One region of the uncultured Pseudoxanthomonas sp. genome, then DNA from elsewhere that is predicted to be linked to it. Evidence: predicted binding sites of a transcription regulator. Region 1 holds the regulator's gene; each other region holds the start of a gene.

The links. The regulator FliA, encoded in region 1, starts transcription of late flagellar genes. The targets are predictions, from matches to a motif close to TAAAGTTTNNCNNNCNNNGGCCGATAA.
Region 2: a site for FliA is predicted at 2,835-2,861, ahead of Q0907_RS15395 (methyl-accepting chemotaxis protein). Genes of this name have one in related genera too.
Region 3: a site for FliA is predicted at 4,079-4,105, ahead of Q0907_RS05245 (HDOD domain-containing protein). Genes of this name have one in related genera too.

What each region holds. Positions count from the first base shown of each region.
Region 1 is NZ_CANMLQ010000002.1:638,185-643,647, reverse strand. Features, by position in the region: gene flhF (flagellar biosynthesis protein FlhF) at 1-1,177, shown strand, start outside; partial or broken gene Q0907_RS09130 (MinD/ParA family protein) at 1,233-2,045, shown strand; gene Q0907_RS09125 (RNA polymerase sigma factor FliA) at 2,042-2,794, shown strand; gene Q0907_RS09120 (chemotaxis response regulator CheY) at 2,919-3,299, shown strand; gene Q0907_RS09115 (protein phosphatase CheZ) at 3,299-3,916, shown strand; gene Q0907_RS09110 (hypothetical protein) at 3,954-4,097, shown strand; gene Q0907_RS09105 (chemotaxis protein CheA) at 4,125-5,463, shown strand, end outside.
Region 2 is NZ_CANMLQ010000007.1:59,766-65,228, reverse strand. Features, by position in the region: gene mscL (large-conductance mechanosensitive channel protein MscL) at 1-141, opposite strand, end outside; gene Q0907_RS15410 (fumarylacetoacetate hydrolase family protein) at 219-926, opposite strand; gene Q0907_RS15405 (hypothetical protein) at 991-1,266, opposite strand; gene Q0907_RS15400 (Rieske 2Fe-2S domain-containing protein) at 1,357-1,680, shown strand; gene Q0907_RS15395 (methyl-accepting chemotaxis protein) at 1,693-2,778, opposite strand; gene Q0907_RS15390 (DUF3667 domain-containing protein) at 2,974-3,771, shown strand; gene ettA (energy-dependent translational throttle protein EttA) at 3,825-5,463, opposite strand, start outside.
Region 3 is NZ_CANMLQ010000001.1:1,066,398-1,071,860, reverse strand. Features, by position in the region: gene Q0907_RS05255 (autotransporter domain-containing protein) at 1-677, opposite strand, end outside; gene Q0907_RS05250 (bifunctional diguanylate cyclase/phosphodiesterase) at 1,014-3,089, shown strand; gene Q0907_RS05245 (HDOD domain-containing protein) at 3,111-4,025, opposite strand; gene Q0907_RS05240 (PA2169 family four-helix-bundle protein) at 4,276-4,731, shown strand; gene ligD (DNA ligase D) at 4,826-5,463, opposite strand, start outside.

The sequences.
Region 1 (5,463 bases):
CGCACCGGCCAACGAACCCGTCGCCGCCCCCGAACCCGCCAGGGCCGCGCGCCGCCCGGCCGCGCCGCGCGCCGACATCGACGACGCGCTGGACCTCGATGCGCTGCTGCCGTCGATCGCGCCGCCGGTGTCGTTGCCCGAACCCGAGCCGGCTCCCGTCGCCGTGCTGCACGCCAGCCGCATCACCGCCACCGGGCCCACGCCGCCCCCCGCCGCCATCACCGTGCCGACCCTGACGGTCGTCAGCGACAACGCCGCCGAGGCGCGCGAAAGCGATGAGCAACTGGTGCACATGCGCGGCGAACTGGCCGCCATGCGCGAGATGATCGAACGCGAAATGCACCGCCTCACCGACGAACGCCTGCGCGGTTCGCCGGTGCGCATGCAGGCGATGGAGCTGATGGAAGACTACGGCTTCGATGCCGGCATCACCCGCGACATCGCGCTGCAGATCCCCGCCGACACCGAAGCCCACCGCGGCCGCGGCCTGATGCTGGGCCTGCTGTCGAAGAAGTTGCCGGTGCTCGACGCCGACCTGCTGGAGACCGGCGGCGTGATCGCCCTGGTCGGCCCCACCGGTGCCGGCAAGACCACCACCATCGCCAAGCTGGCCGCCTGCTTCGCACAGCGCCACAACCCGCGCGACGTGGCGCTGGTGACCACCGACACCGTGCGCGTCGGCGGCCGCGAGCAGCTGCACGGCTACGGCCGCCAGCTCGGCATCGCCGTGCACGAGGCCGACAGCGCGCAGACCCTGGCGCTGGTGCTGGAACGCCTGCGCGACTACAAGCTGGTACTGATCGACACCGCCGGCCTGGGCCAGCGCGACCGCAACCTGGTCGGCCAGCTCAACTGGCTGCGCGCCTCGGGCCAGGTCAGGACCCTGCTCTGCCTGCCTGCGAATTCGCACTTCTCCGACCTGGATGAAGTCGTGCGCCGCTTCAGCACCGTGCAGCCGCAAGGCGTGGTGCTGACCAAGCTGGACGAGACCGGCCGCCTGGGCAGCGCGCTCAGCGTGGTCGTCGACCACCAGCTGCCGATGACCTGGGTGACCGACGGCCAGCGCGTCCCCGACGATCTCCACCGCGCCAACAGCGCCCACCTCGTGCTGCGGCTTGACCAGCTGCGCCGCGAAGCCGACGAACCCTGCTCGACCGAGGCCACCCATGTCGCCTGACCACCCGCTGCAGACCAATCCCCGCAGCACCCCGCCGTTGCCCGGCGCCTTCCATCCCGTGCGCGTCGTCGCCATCACCGGCGGCAAGGGCGGCGTGGGCAAGACCAACGTGTCGGTCAACCTGGCCGTGTCGCTCGCCGAAATGGGCAAGCGCACGCTGCTGATGGACGCCGACCTGGGCCTGGCCAACGTGGACGTGCTGCTCGGCCTGTCGCCGAAGTTCACCCTCGCCGATCTCGTCGCCGGCCGTTGCGGCCTGGAGGACGTGCTGCTGGAAGGGCCCGAAGGCGTGCTGGTGGTGCCCGCCTCGTCCGGTTTCCGCCACATGGCCGAACTGACGCCGGCCGAACACGTCGGCCTGGTCAACGTGTTCTCCGAACTGCAGCGCGCCCTCGACTTCATGGTGGTGGACACCGCCGCCGGCATCACCGACAGCGTGCTGACCTTCTGCCAGGCCGCGCAGGACACCGTGGTGGTGGTCTGCGACGAGCCGGCCTCGATCACCGACGCCTACGCGCTGATCAAGGTGCTGGCGCGCGAACGCGGCCTGGACCGCGTGCACGTCATCGCCAACATGGTCCGCGACCCCAATGAAGGCCGGAAGCTGTACGAGAAGCTGGCCCGCGTGTGCGAGCGCTTCCTCGGCGACGTCGCCCTGCACTACCTGGGCGCCGTGCCTCAGGACGACTGGCTGCGCCGTGCGGTGCAGCGCCAGCAGGCCGTCGTGAAGGCATACCCGGGCAGCCCCTCGGCGCGTGCCATCGCCGAGATCGCACGCACGACGGCGCGCTGGCAGCCGCCGGTCGGCGCCCGCGGCAACGTGGAGTTCTTCGTCGAACGCCTGATCCAGCGCGGGGTGGCCGCATGAACACCGCCGCCGCCCAGTACCGCGCCGTGCAGCGCGGCAACGCCAACGACTTCGTCACCCAGCACGCCGACCTGGTCCGCCGCATCGCGCACCACCTTGCGGCGCGACTGCCGGCCAGCGTGGAGATCGACGACCTGGTGCAGGCCGGCATGATCGGCCTGCTGGAAGCCTCGCGCAGCTACGACGCCGAACAGGGCGCGTCCTTCGAAACCTATGCCTCGATCCGCATCCGCGGTTCGATGATCGACGAGATCCGTCGCGGCGACTGGGTCCCGCGCTCGGTGCACCGTCGTGCCCGCCAGGCCGCGGCGACCGTGCGCGAGATCGAGCAGCGCACCGGCCGCGCCGCCATCGCCACGGAAGTCGCGTCCGCGATGGAGATGCCGTTGCCGGAGTACCTGCGCCTGATGGAAGACGCTGCGCGCGGCCAGGTTCTCAGCCTGGAATCGCACATCGACGACCACGGCGAACCCAACACCTCCCGCACCGGCGGTCCGTCGCCGCAGCAGAACCTGGAGCGCAGCGAGTTCCGCCAGCAACTGGTCAAGGCGATCGGCCACCTGCCCGAGCGCGAGCAGCTGGTGCTGTCGATGTATTACGAGCAGGAGCTCAACCTGAAGGAAATCGGCGCCGTACTCGGCGTGAGCGAATCCCGCGTCTGCCAGATCCACGGCCAGGCGATGGTGCGCCTGCGCGGCCGCCTGCAGGTGTTCGAGAAGGCGGACGCGGGGCTGGAAGACGACGAGTGACCTTGGCAATCGCGCGACCCCGCAGGAGCGGTGTCGCCTCCGCTAAACCTTTCCCGCCCCCGGCCGATATCCCCACCAGACCCACCGTCCACGCAATACCGGAGCATCCGTGACCAACAAGAACATGCGCATCCTGATCGTGGACGACTTCTCCACCATGCGCCGCATCATCAAGAACCTGCTCAACGACCTCGGCTACACCAATACCGCCGAGGCCGAGGACGGCAACAGCGCGCTGACCGCGCTGGGCCAGGGCAGTTTCGACTTCGTGGTCACCGACTGGAACATGCCCGGCATGACCGGCATCGAGCTGCTGAAAGCCATCCGCGCCGACGATCGCTACAAGACCCTGCCGGTGCTGATGGTGACGGCCGAAGCCAAGCGCGAGCAGATCATCGAAGCGGCGCAGAACGGTGTGAACGGCTACATCATCAAGCCGTTCACCGCGCAGACGCTGGAAGAGAAGCTCGGCAAGATTTTCGAACGTCTCGGAGCGGCCGCCTGATGAGCGCCGTCGCCGATGCCACCAGCGCCCGCGCGGCACTCGTGGAGAAACTGCAGACCGCACTCGACGCCCTCGAACAGGGCGACGAAGCCGGCTGGCGGCGCGAACTGGATGCCATCGCCGCCTGGCGCACGCAGCCCATGATGCAGGGCCTGGGCCGGCTTGCCCGCGAACTGGCGCAGACGCTGGGCGAACTGCCGCCGACCGACGCCGGCGATCTCGACGATGCCTGCGCGCGGCTGGACCACGTGGTCGAAATGACCGAACAGGCCAGCCACAAGACCCTGGACCTGGCCGAGCAGTGCCGGGGCTACGCCACCCAGCTGAAGACCACCCCGCTGTCCGCCGAGCAGGCCGCGCTGGTGGACAGCATCGGCAAGGGGCTGTCGGAGATGGCGCTGGCACAGAGCTACCAGGACCTGACGGGCCAGATCATCCGCCGGGTGGCAGGCATCGTGCGCCGCGTGCACGAAGGTTTCGGCGCCCTCGGCCTTCCGCCGCCGGAAAAAAACCGCGACAAGCCTTCAGAACTCGCCGGTCCGGCCGTTGCTGGTCTGGACCGCAATGCATTTTCGCAGGACGACGCCGACGACCTGCTGTCCGGCCTGGGGTTGTAGCCCCGGGGGACGCGCACTGCGGAACCGGAGACCTGCCATGCCCGTCGCGTCCGTCCCCCGCTACCGCCATCCCGTCGTCCTCGTGCTCGTGGGCCTGCTGCTGGTCTGCGACGTGCTGGTCGGTCGCATGCTCCGCCGGCGCCACGCGCATGCGATGCGCCTGCTCGACTCCTCCCGCTGATCGCCCGACCCGGTAACCGTCCCGCCCATGTCCGCCGTCACCCCCGAAATCGCCGCCGACTTCCTGATCGAAGCGCAGGAAATCCTCGACCGGCTCGGCGAACAGCTGGTCACGCTGGAGCAGGATCCCTCGGACAGCGAACAGCTCAACGCGGTCTTCCGCGGCTTCCACACGCTGAAGGGCGGCGCCGGCTTCCTCGGCATCCAGCCGATGGTCAACCTGTGCCATGCGGCCGAAGAGACGCTCGGCCTGGTACGCGCAGGACAGGCCACGCTGGAACCCCAGCATTTCGACGCCGCCCAGCAGTCGCTGGACTGGTTGCAGCAGATGCTGGACGCCATCGGCGCCAGCGAAGATCCGCCCCATGCACCGCAGGCGCTGATCGACCAGTTCGATGCCCACGGCGGCACGCCCGCGCCGGCACGGAAGGCAAGCGCGGTGCCCGCCGCCGCCGCGCCTGCAGGCGACCTGATCGGCGACGACGAGTTCGAAGCCCTGCTGGACCAGTTGCATGGCGGCGGTGCGCCCACGAGCGTGGTGCCGCCCTCGCCGGCGCCTGCTGCGCCCGCGCCCACCCCGGCGAGATCCGCCGCACCCAAGCCGGCCGCCAAGGCCGGGGGCGAAGCGGAACAGACCATCCGCGTGGACACCAAGCGGCTGGACGCCATCGTCAACCTGGTCGGCGAGCTGGTGCTGTCGCGCAACCGCCTGAAGACGCTCCGCGCACGCATCCGCGACGAGGAACTGGACCGCGCCGTGAGCAGCCTGGACATCGCCACGGCCCGCCTGCAGACCGCCGTCATGCGCACGCGCATGCAGCCGGTCGGCAAGGTGTTCTCGCGCTTCCCCAAGGTGGCGCGCGACGTCGCCCGCCAGCTGCAGAAGGAAGTCGACCTGGAACTGGTCGGCGCCGACACCGAGCTCGACCGCAACCTGGTGGAGGCCCTGGCCGATCCGCTCGTGCACCTGGTGCGCAACGCCATCGACCATGGCATCGAAGTGCCGTCGCTGCGCGAGGCCTGCAGCAAGCCGCGCGCCGGCCATGTGCGCTTGTCGGCGCAGCAGGAAGGCGACTTCGTCACCATCGAGATCCGCGACGACGGTGCCGGCATCGATCCGGAACGCCTGCGCGCGAAGGCGCTGGAGAAGGGCCTGATCGATCCCGAGGCCGCCGCCCGCCTCAGCCACGACGAGTGCCTGCAGTTGATCTTCCTGCCCGGCTTCTCCACCAAGGCCGAGGTCACCGACATCTCCGGCCGCGGCGTCGGCATGGACGTCGTGCAGTCGCGCATCCGCGAACTCAGCGGCCAGATCACCATCCATTCCGATGTCGGGCGCGGCAGCCGCTTCGTCATCCGCGTGCCCC
Region 2 (5,463 bases), on a different contig from region 1:
GTAGCCGATGGGCGGCATGATGATCTTGTCGACCAGGGTGGTGACGATCTTGCCGAAGGCCGCGCCGATCACCACGCCGACGGCCAGGTCGACCACGTTGCCGCGCGCGATGAATTCCTTGAACTCGCTGATCATGCCCATTGCGTCATCTCCTGGAACGGCGCCGACTCGCCACTGCGATGGACTATAACCCCGGGCGTCGACTGTGCAAGGCAGGATCAGCCGGCGATGCGCCCGCGCAGTTCCACCACGCCATCGAGCGAGGCCACGAAAGTGTCGCCGGGCACTAGTGCGGCCACGCCTGCCGGCGTGCCCATGAAGACCAGGTCGCCGGCCTTCAGCGCATAGAGCTTCGACAGCTCGTGCAGGATGTCGGGCACGTCCCAGATCAGGTCTTGCAGTGCGCCGTGCTGTCGCGTCGCGCCGTTCACGCTCAGGGTCAGGGTACGGGCATCGAGCGCGCCGACATCCGCGGCGGCGACCAGTTCGCTGATGGGGGCCGAATGATCGAAGCCCTTGCCGGTATCCCACGGCAGGCCCTTGGCCTTGGCGGCGCCCTGCAGGTCGCGGCGGGTCAGGTCCAGGCCGACGCCGTAGGCGATGACCAGATCCTGCGCCGCTTCGCGCGACAGCGTGCCCGCGGGTGCGTCGGCGCCCAGCGCGGCGACCAGTTCGACCTCATGGTGCAGGTCGTTCGTGCCCGGCGGGTAGGGTACGTCCGCGTTGCCGGTGACGATGGCGTCCGCCGGCTTGTGGAAGAACACCGGCGTGCCGCGTTCGGCCTTCGAGGCGGGCGCGGCCGCGCCCATCTCGCGCGCATGGTCGGCGAAGTTGCGGCCGACGCAGAAGATGCGCCGGACAGGGAACGTGCCGCCGCCGCGTACGGGAACGCGTGGCACGGGCGGAGCGGGAACGAGGTCGGTCATGGCGGCCGGGCAGCAGGTGGAACGGCCGCAAAGTGTAGGCGGGAACCGGGTTCCCGCGGTGCGATCAACGCGACAGCGGAAGCACCGGCTTGCGCACCACATGGTATTCCGCGTCCACCACGCGCGCATCGCGGGCCTGCGGCTTGCCGCGCTGGCGAACCAGCTTGTAGACCAGGCCGGCCGCGATCATGGCCGCCCCGACGAACACGCTGAAGAACACCAGCACGCCCAGCAGCGCCACGCCCACCAGGCCCAGTCCCATCCGCAGCAGCGGATGGCGCGGCTTGCGCGGCGCGAAGATGTGGCGGAAGGAATTGAACTGGAAATGGCGTGCGTACATGGCGGTGCGTCGTGACAGAATGCGGCCGGAGCCGGTGCACGCAGTATCGGATGACGGTTAGATGACCGTGTGAGGACTTCGTTAAGCGCCATGCGACTGAGTGCACTGAATGACATCGCCGACGGGGCTTTCGCCGAGGTTGAGGCCACGATCGGCGACGATGCCGAGTCGTTGATCCTCTATCGGTCGGGCGGAGACGTGCGCGCCTGGCTGAATGTCTGTCCCCACGCGGGCAGGCGCCTAGATTGGGCGCCCGGGCAGTTCCTCAAGAGCAAGGACGGTCATCTGGTCTGTGCGGCCCACGGTGCGTCGTTCGAGCTCGTGGCCGGTGCCTGTGTCGCAGGGCCATGCCGGGGCGACACGCTGCACGCCGTCGCGGTGCAGGTGCGCGATGGCGAGGTATGGCTCGCCTGAGCGCGCGGGTCTTCAGGCGACGCCCTGCTGGATCACGCAGTGCCACCCCGTGCGGTAGGTTTCGTACCCGGGGGAGGCCGCTTGCGCCAGACAGCAGGCGCGCCCCTCGATGACCAGATCGGTCGCAGCCCGGGCCTGTGCGAACAGGGTCGCCCGCCCTGGGAAGTCCAGCCGCGGCGACGCGGCATCTCCGCGCGCGGAGTCGGCCAGCACATGGCCTTGTCCGTCGACGATGCAGACGCGACTGCGGCGCCATTCGGCGTCCGACAACGGGGTGCGTTCCACGATGGTCTGCGCCAGCGCATCCCAGCGGAACACGATGCCCAGCACGCCCAGCGGTCTTCCCACCACGCGGCCGCCTTCGCGCACGGTGCAGGCGTACACCAGTACGCGCTCTCCACCGGCCAGGGGGCTGGCATGCATGGACTGGAAGCCGAATTGCTCTCCGCTGTGCGTGGCCATGGCGGACTGGAACCATGCCTGCTGTGCGGCCGACTGGCCTGTCGAGCGGTACTGGCGCGGCCGTCCGTTGGCGATGATGTTGCCCTGCAGGTCGGCGAGCACCAGGTCGAAGTAGACCGTGTACGAGTCCAGGATCTGCCCCAGCCGCTGGCTGGCATGGGCGAGCGCGGCCGGTTGCGGATCCTGCGCCGCCGCGACCACGGCCGCGTCGGTGGCCCACCAGCGCACGTCGCAGCTGCGTTCGTAGAGGTTGCGGTCTATCAGGTCGATGTTGGCCAGGGCTAGGTCGGTCAGGCGCGTGCGGCGCACGTCGGTCTGCAGCTGGTCCAGCCGCTCCCGCAGGTCATGGCTGGTGCGGACGGCCATGCGGTCGATGTCCTGCGCGGTGTCGCTGACCCGGCGCGCGAGGGTATCCATTTCTTCGGCGATCACGCCGAAGCTGCGGCCTGCCGTGCCGATGCGCACGGCTTCGATGCGGGCGTTCATCGAGATGATGCGGGTGATGCGGTTGATCTCGTCGATCTTATGCAGCGATTGCCGCAGTTGCTTGAGCAGCGAGTCCGACAGTCCCGATACGGACTGGATGTGGTCGTCGATGCCGGCGTCGTCGGTGGGGTCGGCGGCGCGTGCGTTCATGGGTTTCCTTGCGTGGCGGGGTGGCCGTGCGTTCGCGCATGGCCGTCATTGAGGCGCTATCGGCGCGTCTCGCAGCCGCTTTAGCAGGCACCTTCGCGGTGCAGGTTTTCCCCTCGGTGGGGCGCGCTGCGCACGCGCGTTGGACGTTCGCACCTCGCTTCCCTAGAATCCGCCGACCACGGGGAGGGGAGCGGCATGGGCGACGCGAGCATCTGCATCAACTGCGGCCGACCCGTCGCCGATCCCCAGCAGAAGTTCTGTCCCGCCTGCGGCCAACCCACGCCGGTGCATCGCATCGACTGGCATTTCCTTGGCCACGAGCTGGAGCACAGCGTGCTCCACATGGATCGCGGCATCCTGTATTCGCTCAAGGAACTGATGCTCAGGCCCGGGCACCTGATGCGGGCGTATCTGGAGGGAAGGCGCGCGAAGCAGGTCAAGCCGTTGCTGTTGCTGATGATCTCCGCAGCCGCCGTCATCCTGCTCGGGAAGTTCTTGCTGGACGGGGATATCGTCGGTTCGGCGATGGAGCTGGGCTTCGCGGGAAGCGCCGGTCCCAAGGCGGGCGCGGGCGTGGACCCGGCCGCGCTGGCTGCGACGTTCGCCGCGGCGAAGGACTGGCTCAACGGCCACATGACGGCATTCACGCTGCTCTGCCTGCCGCTTGAGGCGGCCGCGTTCTGGCTGGCTTTCAAGGGGCGGGGATTGAACTATCCCGAATGGCTGGTCGTTTCGGCATTCCTGACGGTGCAGTCGTTCGTCTTCATGGCGATCGCCATCGTATTGCAGCGTTGGATACCCAGTGCGCAGGCATGGATCCTGCTCTGCGTGGTGACGTACACCGTGTTCTCGCTCGTCCAGCTGTTCAACCGGCACTCCGGATGGACGTCGGCGCTGCGGGCCCTGGTGGGACTCGGGATGTTCATGGTGGCCCAGAGTCTGATGGTTGGCGCTGCCGTCTTCGTACTGTTCCTGCTGTTCCACCACGGTTGAAACGAGCATGCCCGCCGATAGGCGGGCATGTCGTCAGGTTTGAAACCGACCGCTTACTTAAGCGCCTTGAACCGCAGGCGGTGCGGACGCGCGCCTTCCTCGCCCAGGCGACGCTTCTTGTCTTCCTCGTACTCGCGGTAGTTGCCCTGGAAGAACTCCACGTGCGAATCGCCTTCGAAGGCGAGGATGTGCGTGGCGATGCGGTCCAGGAACCAGCGGTCGTGCGAAATCACGAACGTGTTGCCGGGGAATTCCAGCAGCGCGTCTTCCAGCGCACGCAGGGTTTCGATGTCCAGGTCGTTGGAGGGTTCGTCGAGCAGCAGCACGTTGCCGCCCTGCAGCAGCGTCTTGGCCATGTGCAGGCGGCCGCGTTCACCGCCGGACAGCGAGCCCACCATCTTCTGCTGGTCCTGGCCCTTGAAGTTGAAACGGCCGATGTACGCGCGCGACTGGATCTCCACGCCGTTGATGTTGAGGATGTCCAGGCCGCCCGAGATTTCCTGGAAGACATTGTGGTTGCCTTCCAGCTTGTCGCGGCTCTGGTCAACGTAGGCCAGCTGCACGGTCGGGCCCTTGATGATCTCGCCGGAATCCGGCTTCTCCTGCCCGGTGATCATCTTGAACAGTGTCGACTTGCCGGCGCCGTTCGGGCCGATGATGCCGACGATCGCGCCGCCGGGCACCAGGAAGCTCAGGTTGTCGATCAGCAGGCGGTCGCCGAACTTCTTGGAGACGTTCTTGAACTCGATCACCGAGTTGCCCAAGCGCTCGCCCGGCGGGATGAAGATCTCGTTGGTCTCGTTGCGGCGCTGGTAGTCGACCGACTGCAGCTCTTCCAGGCGGGCCAGACGGGCCTTGCCCTTGGAACGGCCGCCCTTGGCGTTCTGGCGCGACCACTCTAGTTCCTTCTGGATGGCTTTCTGACGGGCCTTTTCCTGGTTGTCTTCCTGCTTCAGGCGCTCGTCCTTCTGGACCAGCCAGTCGGTGTAGTTGCCCTTCCACGGAATGCCGCGGCCGCGGTCCAGTTCGAGGATCCACTCGGCGGCGTTGTCGAGGAAATAGCGGTCGTGGGTGACCGCCACCACGGTGCCGGTGTAGCGAGCGAGGAACTGTTCCAGCCATTCGACGGATTCGGCGTCCAGATGGTTGGTCGGTTCGTCGAGCAGCAGCATGTCCGGCTTCTGCAGCAGCAGGCGGCACAGCGCGACGCGACGCTTCTCGCCGCCGGACAGCTTGCCGACGATCGCATCCCACGGCGGCAGGCGCAGCGCGTCGGCGGCCACGTCCAGCTGGTTTTCCAGCGTGTGCGCGTCGCCGGCGGCGAGGATCGCTTCCAGGCGCTCCTGCTCCTTGGCGAGGGCGTCGAAGTCTGCACCTTCCTCGGCATACGCGGCGTAGACCGCTTCCAGCGCCGCCTGGGCCTGCAGCACGTCGCCCACGCCTTCCTCGACGGCCTGGCGGACGGTGTGTTCGGGGTTCAGCTCCGGCTCCTGCGCCAGGTAGCCGACCTTGATGCCGGGCTGGGGGCGGGCTTCGCCTTCGAAATCCTTGTCCACGCCGGCCATGATCTTCAGCACGGTGGACTTGCCGGCGCCGTTCAGGCCCAGCAGGCCGATCTTCGCGCCCGGATAGAACGACAGCGAGATGTCCTTGATGATCTGCCGCTTCGGCGGGACCACCTTGCTGACCCGG
Region 3 (5,463 bases), on a different contig from region 1:
GCCGTGCTGGAGCTGACCGAGGTGACGGCAGGCGGCGTGGCATCGGGGGGTACCGCAGGATCGATGACGATGTTGTTCATCGAATGCCAGGTACCGGTCCCGCCCAGAGCTCCACCCGCGGACACGTACATGCGGACGTCGTCGACGTACTCGAACGCATTGCCCAGTGCGATGGTCATCGGAATGCCGCTGGGCGCATACCCTTCGAACGTCGTCGACGCGACCTGCACGCCGTCCCGGTAACCCACGACGGTATTCGTTACCGACTGCGTCTCGCCCCAGTTGTAGTAGCGGAAGGACGTCAACTTGAATTCGGCGCCGCCTGCGGAACGGATGGCCATGCCCTTCGCGGCGCCGTTGGCGCCATCGTCGTACGTCACGGCGGAATAGCTGCCGTCGCCGCTGAAGAGCCAGGTGTTGTCGCGCCAGTGGATCGCACCCAAGTTCGATCCCGCCGTGTTGGCGATGTTGTAGACCTGGATATCGAGACCGACGATATCGCCGCTGCCGCCATCACCATCCGATGCAACACCATCCCCCAGTCCGGCGTCGCTGGTGAACGTCAGCGTCGCGGCGCCGGCATGCGTGGCCATGGCGGCCATGCCCGCCAACACCATGACGCCGAACAGGCGGCCGAGCAGGCGGACGCGGCGCGCGGCGCCGGAAAGAGTGGACATGTGGACCCCTGGAAAACGTGAAGGTGCATCGCATCACGGCACCCCCGAAGGCTGCCGTCCCCTGGCCACGCATGTCAGCCCCGCCTCACGGAGGGACCTCCCCGACATGCACGATCCAACCTCGATCGGAGGCGCATCGACGCCCCCTGCTGGTGCGGCATGGTAACGGCCACAGGCGGCATGCTCCAGCAACCGCGTCCCACTGCGCCAGCGTCCGGGCAGATGCAAGGCGTGTGCCTGCGAGCGCCTCGTTGCGTCCCGCCACCCTCAAGACTGGCCGCGCGAGGCCGCTAGTAATTGTCGATACGCTCGCATCCCCGGGTAACGCCCCACCCCATGACCGGCACGTACAACGAGATCCTCGTTCTCTCTTCCCTGCTGGTCGCCATCCTCGCGTCCTATACCGCCCTCGACATGGCGGGTCGTGTCGCGACCACGCACGGCACGGCCGCACGCTGGTGGCTGGCCGGTGGCGCGTTCGCGATGGGCCTCGGCGTCTGGTCGATGCATTTCGTCGGCATGCTGGCGTTCCACCTGCCCATTCCGCTGGGCTACGACCTGGCCCTCACCGTCTGCTCGATGCTGGCCGCGATCGGATCCTCGGCCTTCGCGCTCTGGCTGGTGTCGCGGCCGCAGTTGCCGCATCGCCGATTGCTGCTGGGCGCGGTGCTGATGGGGACGGGCATCGCACTGATGCACTACATCGGCATGGCGGCGCTGCAGATGCAGCCCGGCATCGAGTACCACGCCGGCTGGTTCACCCTGTCGATCGCCATCGCGGTCGCGGCCTCCGGCGCGGCGCTGTGGATCGCGTTCCACCTGCGCAGCGGCGGCCGCCGCAAGTACGCGCTGCGCGCGCTCGCCGCCGTGGTGATGGGCTTCGCCATCGTCGGCATGCACTACACCGGCATGGCGGCGGCGCGATTCCCGGCCGACAGCTGGTGCGGGGCGGCCCGGGACGGCGGCGTGCCGGCGCAGTGGCTGGCGATCCTCGTGGTCGTCGCGACGGTCGCCATCATGGGCATCGCGCTGATCGTGTCGGTGCTCGACCGGCAGATGCATGCGCGTACCCACCATCTGGCGCACTCGCTCGCACGTGCCAACGAGGAACTGGTGCAGGCCGCCCTGCACGACCCCCTCACCCGCCTGCCCAACCGCATCCTGCTGCAGGACCGGATCGACCAGGCCATCGAGAAGGCCAGGCGCAAGCGCGAGCAGTTCGCCGTCATGTTCCTCGACCTCGACGGTTTCAAGGGCATCAACGACGCCTACGGCCACCAAGCCGGCGACACCCTGCTGGTGGAGGTCGCGGCACGCGTGCGCGGCCTGCTGCGTGGGCCGGACACCCTCTCCCGGCTCGGCGGCGACGAATTCGTCCTGGTCGTGGCCGGCACCGACCCGGATGACGCGGCCATGGTGGCGCAGCGCATCATCGATGCGGTGGGCGCGATGGCCCTGCAGGTCCACGGCGTCGAGCTGCATGTCACCGCGAGCATGGGCATCGCGCTGTATCCGTCCGATGGCGAAGACGAACGCGAACTCATGGCGCATGCCGACGCCGCGATGTACCACACCAAGGACAATGGCCGGAACGGCTACACCTTCTTCGCGCCCACGATGAACATCAGCGCCCACCAGCAGGTGAAGCTGCTGAACGATCTTCGCCGTGCGGTCGATCGCGGCGAGCTGGTGCTGCACTACCAGCCGAAGTTCGCGGCGCCGGACTACCGCATGGTCGGCGCCGAGGCCCTACTGCGATGGCAGCACCCGGAACCGGGCCTGCTGCCGCCGGGCGCCTTCATTCCCGCCGCCGAACGTAGCGGCCTGATCCTCGCACTCGGCGACTGGGTGCTAAACGATGCCTGCCGCCAGATGCGCGCGTGGCGCGAGCAGGGCCACGACATCGCCCATGTGGCGATCAACCTGTCTCCGTTGCAGTTCTCCTCGCCGACCCTGGTCGACACCGTCGCCGGTGCGCTGGAAAGGCATGGGGTGCAGCCGGCCTGCCTCACCCTGGAAATCACCGAGACCACCGCGATGCGCGATGCCGACGCCAGCCTCGGCATCCTCGAGGAACTCACGCGGATGGGGGTGAAGATCTCCATCGACGACTTCGGCACCGGCTATTCGAGCCTGCTCTACCTGAAGCGGCTGCCGGCGTCGGAACTGAAGATCGATCGCGCGTTCGTCCGCGAACTGGAAACCAATGCCGAAGATGTCGCGATCGTGGCGTCGATCATCGCGCTGGGCAAGACGCTCAACCTGCGGGTGGTGGCGGAGGGCGTGGAGACGACCGGCCAGCAACAGCACCTGCGGCAGCTGGGGTGCGATCTTTACCAGGGCTACCTGATGGGTGAACCGGTGCCGGCAGACCGGCTCTTCGTCCCGCAGGCGGAGACGCTGCCCGCCTGACAAGGCATCCGCGACACGGGCTCAGGCAGCGTCGGCCACCTGCGGCGCTTCCATCGCCCCGCTTGCCTGGGGTGCCGCAAGGGCAAGACCGCGGGCCAGCGAACCCATCGCCGCGGTATCGCCGGCACCCTGCTCGTCGAGCGCCTGCATCAGCCGTGCGGACAGATCCCACTCGCGGGCGACGGCCTGCCCCACCCGTGGCGCCCAGCGGTGCAGCAGGCCCGCGACCACGTCCGCAGGAGGCAACGAGCCCTTCGTCGCCGCGCAGGCATCCCGCAGCACCTGCACGACCACGACGGCACCCAGGCCTTGCAGCAGGGCCAGCAGCTGGGCAGCGAAGACGTCCTCGCGTCCGCCCGGCCGCACCGCCTGCGCCGCGATCAAGGCCGTGCGCTGCGTGTGATCCCAGATCAGGTCCGGCAAACGCCCGAAGACGCCGCCCTCCACGCGCATCACCGGCTGCATCAGCGCGACCGCGACCAGATGGCGAAGGCCATCCACGCCGACCATCGCGACCGCCCGGTCCAGGCTCTCGACCGGCGCTTCGTGGCGGCGATACAGCGCACTGTTGGCCAGCTTCAGCAGGTTGGCCGCGAGCGCGGGGTCGCGCCCGATGATCTCGGCGATGTCGCGACTCGACGCGTCGGCGTCGTTCAGCGTGCTCAACAGTTGTGGCAGCAGCTGCGGTCGCCGCGGCAGCCGCTGGGGATCCGTGACGAAGCGTTTCAGCGCCTGCCGCGCCGCGGCGATGATGGGCTCACTGTCGTCGGGTACCGGCGGCAATGCCGCATCCAGTCCCGCCAGCCGGAGCAGCGGCCCGGCCCAGTCGCGCGCGACCGCAGGCGACGCAACAGCGCCTGCCGGAAGGTCTCCGGCGGGCGCGACCGGGGACGCCGGGCGCGCGGCCGGAGCCTCGCGTTTCCACCATCCCGTCATTTTCGCAAGCAGCGGCACAGGGACCTGCCTTCGTGGGCATGTTCGACCTCATCCTATCGGCGGCGAGGCGCACAACTTGAGCAGGTCCATGCGCATGGCCGCTATCACGCCGGCATGACAAGCGCTTCTCGCCCCGACCACATTGGTGAACGCTTCATCTTCGCGGTCACGCGATGTTGATCGCCATTCGGCGACCTTGGAAGCACGAGGGCATCAGGCCCCGTTCCCTTTTCCCCTTGGAGTTTCCCCCATGGATACGCAGAAGAAGATCCAGCACAGCCTCAATGACCTGATCGAGATCGCGCGCGACGGCCACGGCTTCTACACCGAAGCCGCAGGCAAGGTGAAGGATGCCGAACTGGCCGCGCTGTTCACGCGCATCGCCGGTGTGAAGCAGGACATCGTGGCGCGCCTTAGCGCGGTCGTTGCGTCCACCGGCGGCAAGCCTGCCGAACACGGCACGCTGGTCGGCAGCATGCAGCAGTTCTACGGCAAGGTACGCGCCACGCTGGGCGACACCACCTACGGCTACGTGGCCGAACTGGAAGAGTCCGAAGACCGCCTGCTGAAGGCGTTCAATGAGACGATCAATGACGAGGACACCCCGGCGACCGCGCGTGCGGAAGCCCAAGCCCTGCTGCCCAGCGTCCGCGAGTGCCACAACGTGATGCGCGACCGCAAGCAGGTCCTGAAGCACGCCAGCTGATCCATCGGCTGCCTCCCCGACAAGAGCCCCGCGGAAGCGGGGCTTTTCTTGTTCCGCTGTGCGCCAGCGTGCAACAGGCCGCACATGCCCGTCGCTAGCGCTTCTTCGTTTTCGCTTTTGTTTTCGTTTTTGTTTTCGTCTTGGCGCCGGTCTTCGACGCCAGCGCTGCGGCGATTGCGGTGAGATCCTGCTTCCTGCGCGCGTAATCCCCCCATGGATGGTCGCCCAGGCGCGCCATGCGACGCGGGGCGGACGCCAGGGTATAGGCGTCTCCCCCCTTCAGGCGACCCAGCTCCTCCCAGCGCAAGGGCATCGCCACCGGCGCGCCTTCGCGTGCGCGCAGCGAGAACGATGCCACGCTGGTCGCACCCCGGCCATTGCGGAGGTAATCGATGAAGATGCGTCCCTTGCGGAATTTCTTGGTCGCGGTCGCGACATAGGCGAGCGGATCGGCCGCCGCCATGGATTCGGCGAACGCGTGCGCGAAGTCCTTCACCCGGGTCCACGGACACGCCGGCTTCAGCGGCACCACGACGTGCAGGCCCTTACCTCCGGACGTGCGCACGTAGGAGGCCAGTCCGAGCGCACGCAACAGCGTTCGCACTTGCCGGGCGGCGGCCACCACGCGACCCCACGCCACATCGGGTCCGGGGTCGAGGTCGAACACGACGCGGTCCGCCAGCTCGGGGGCCTGCGCATGCGCGCCCCATGGATGGAATTCGATCGCGTTGA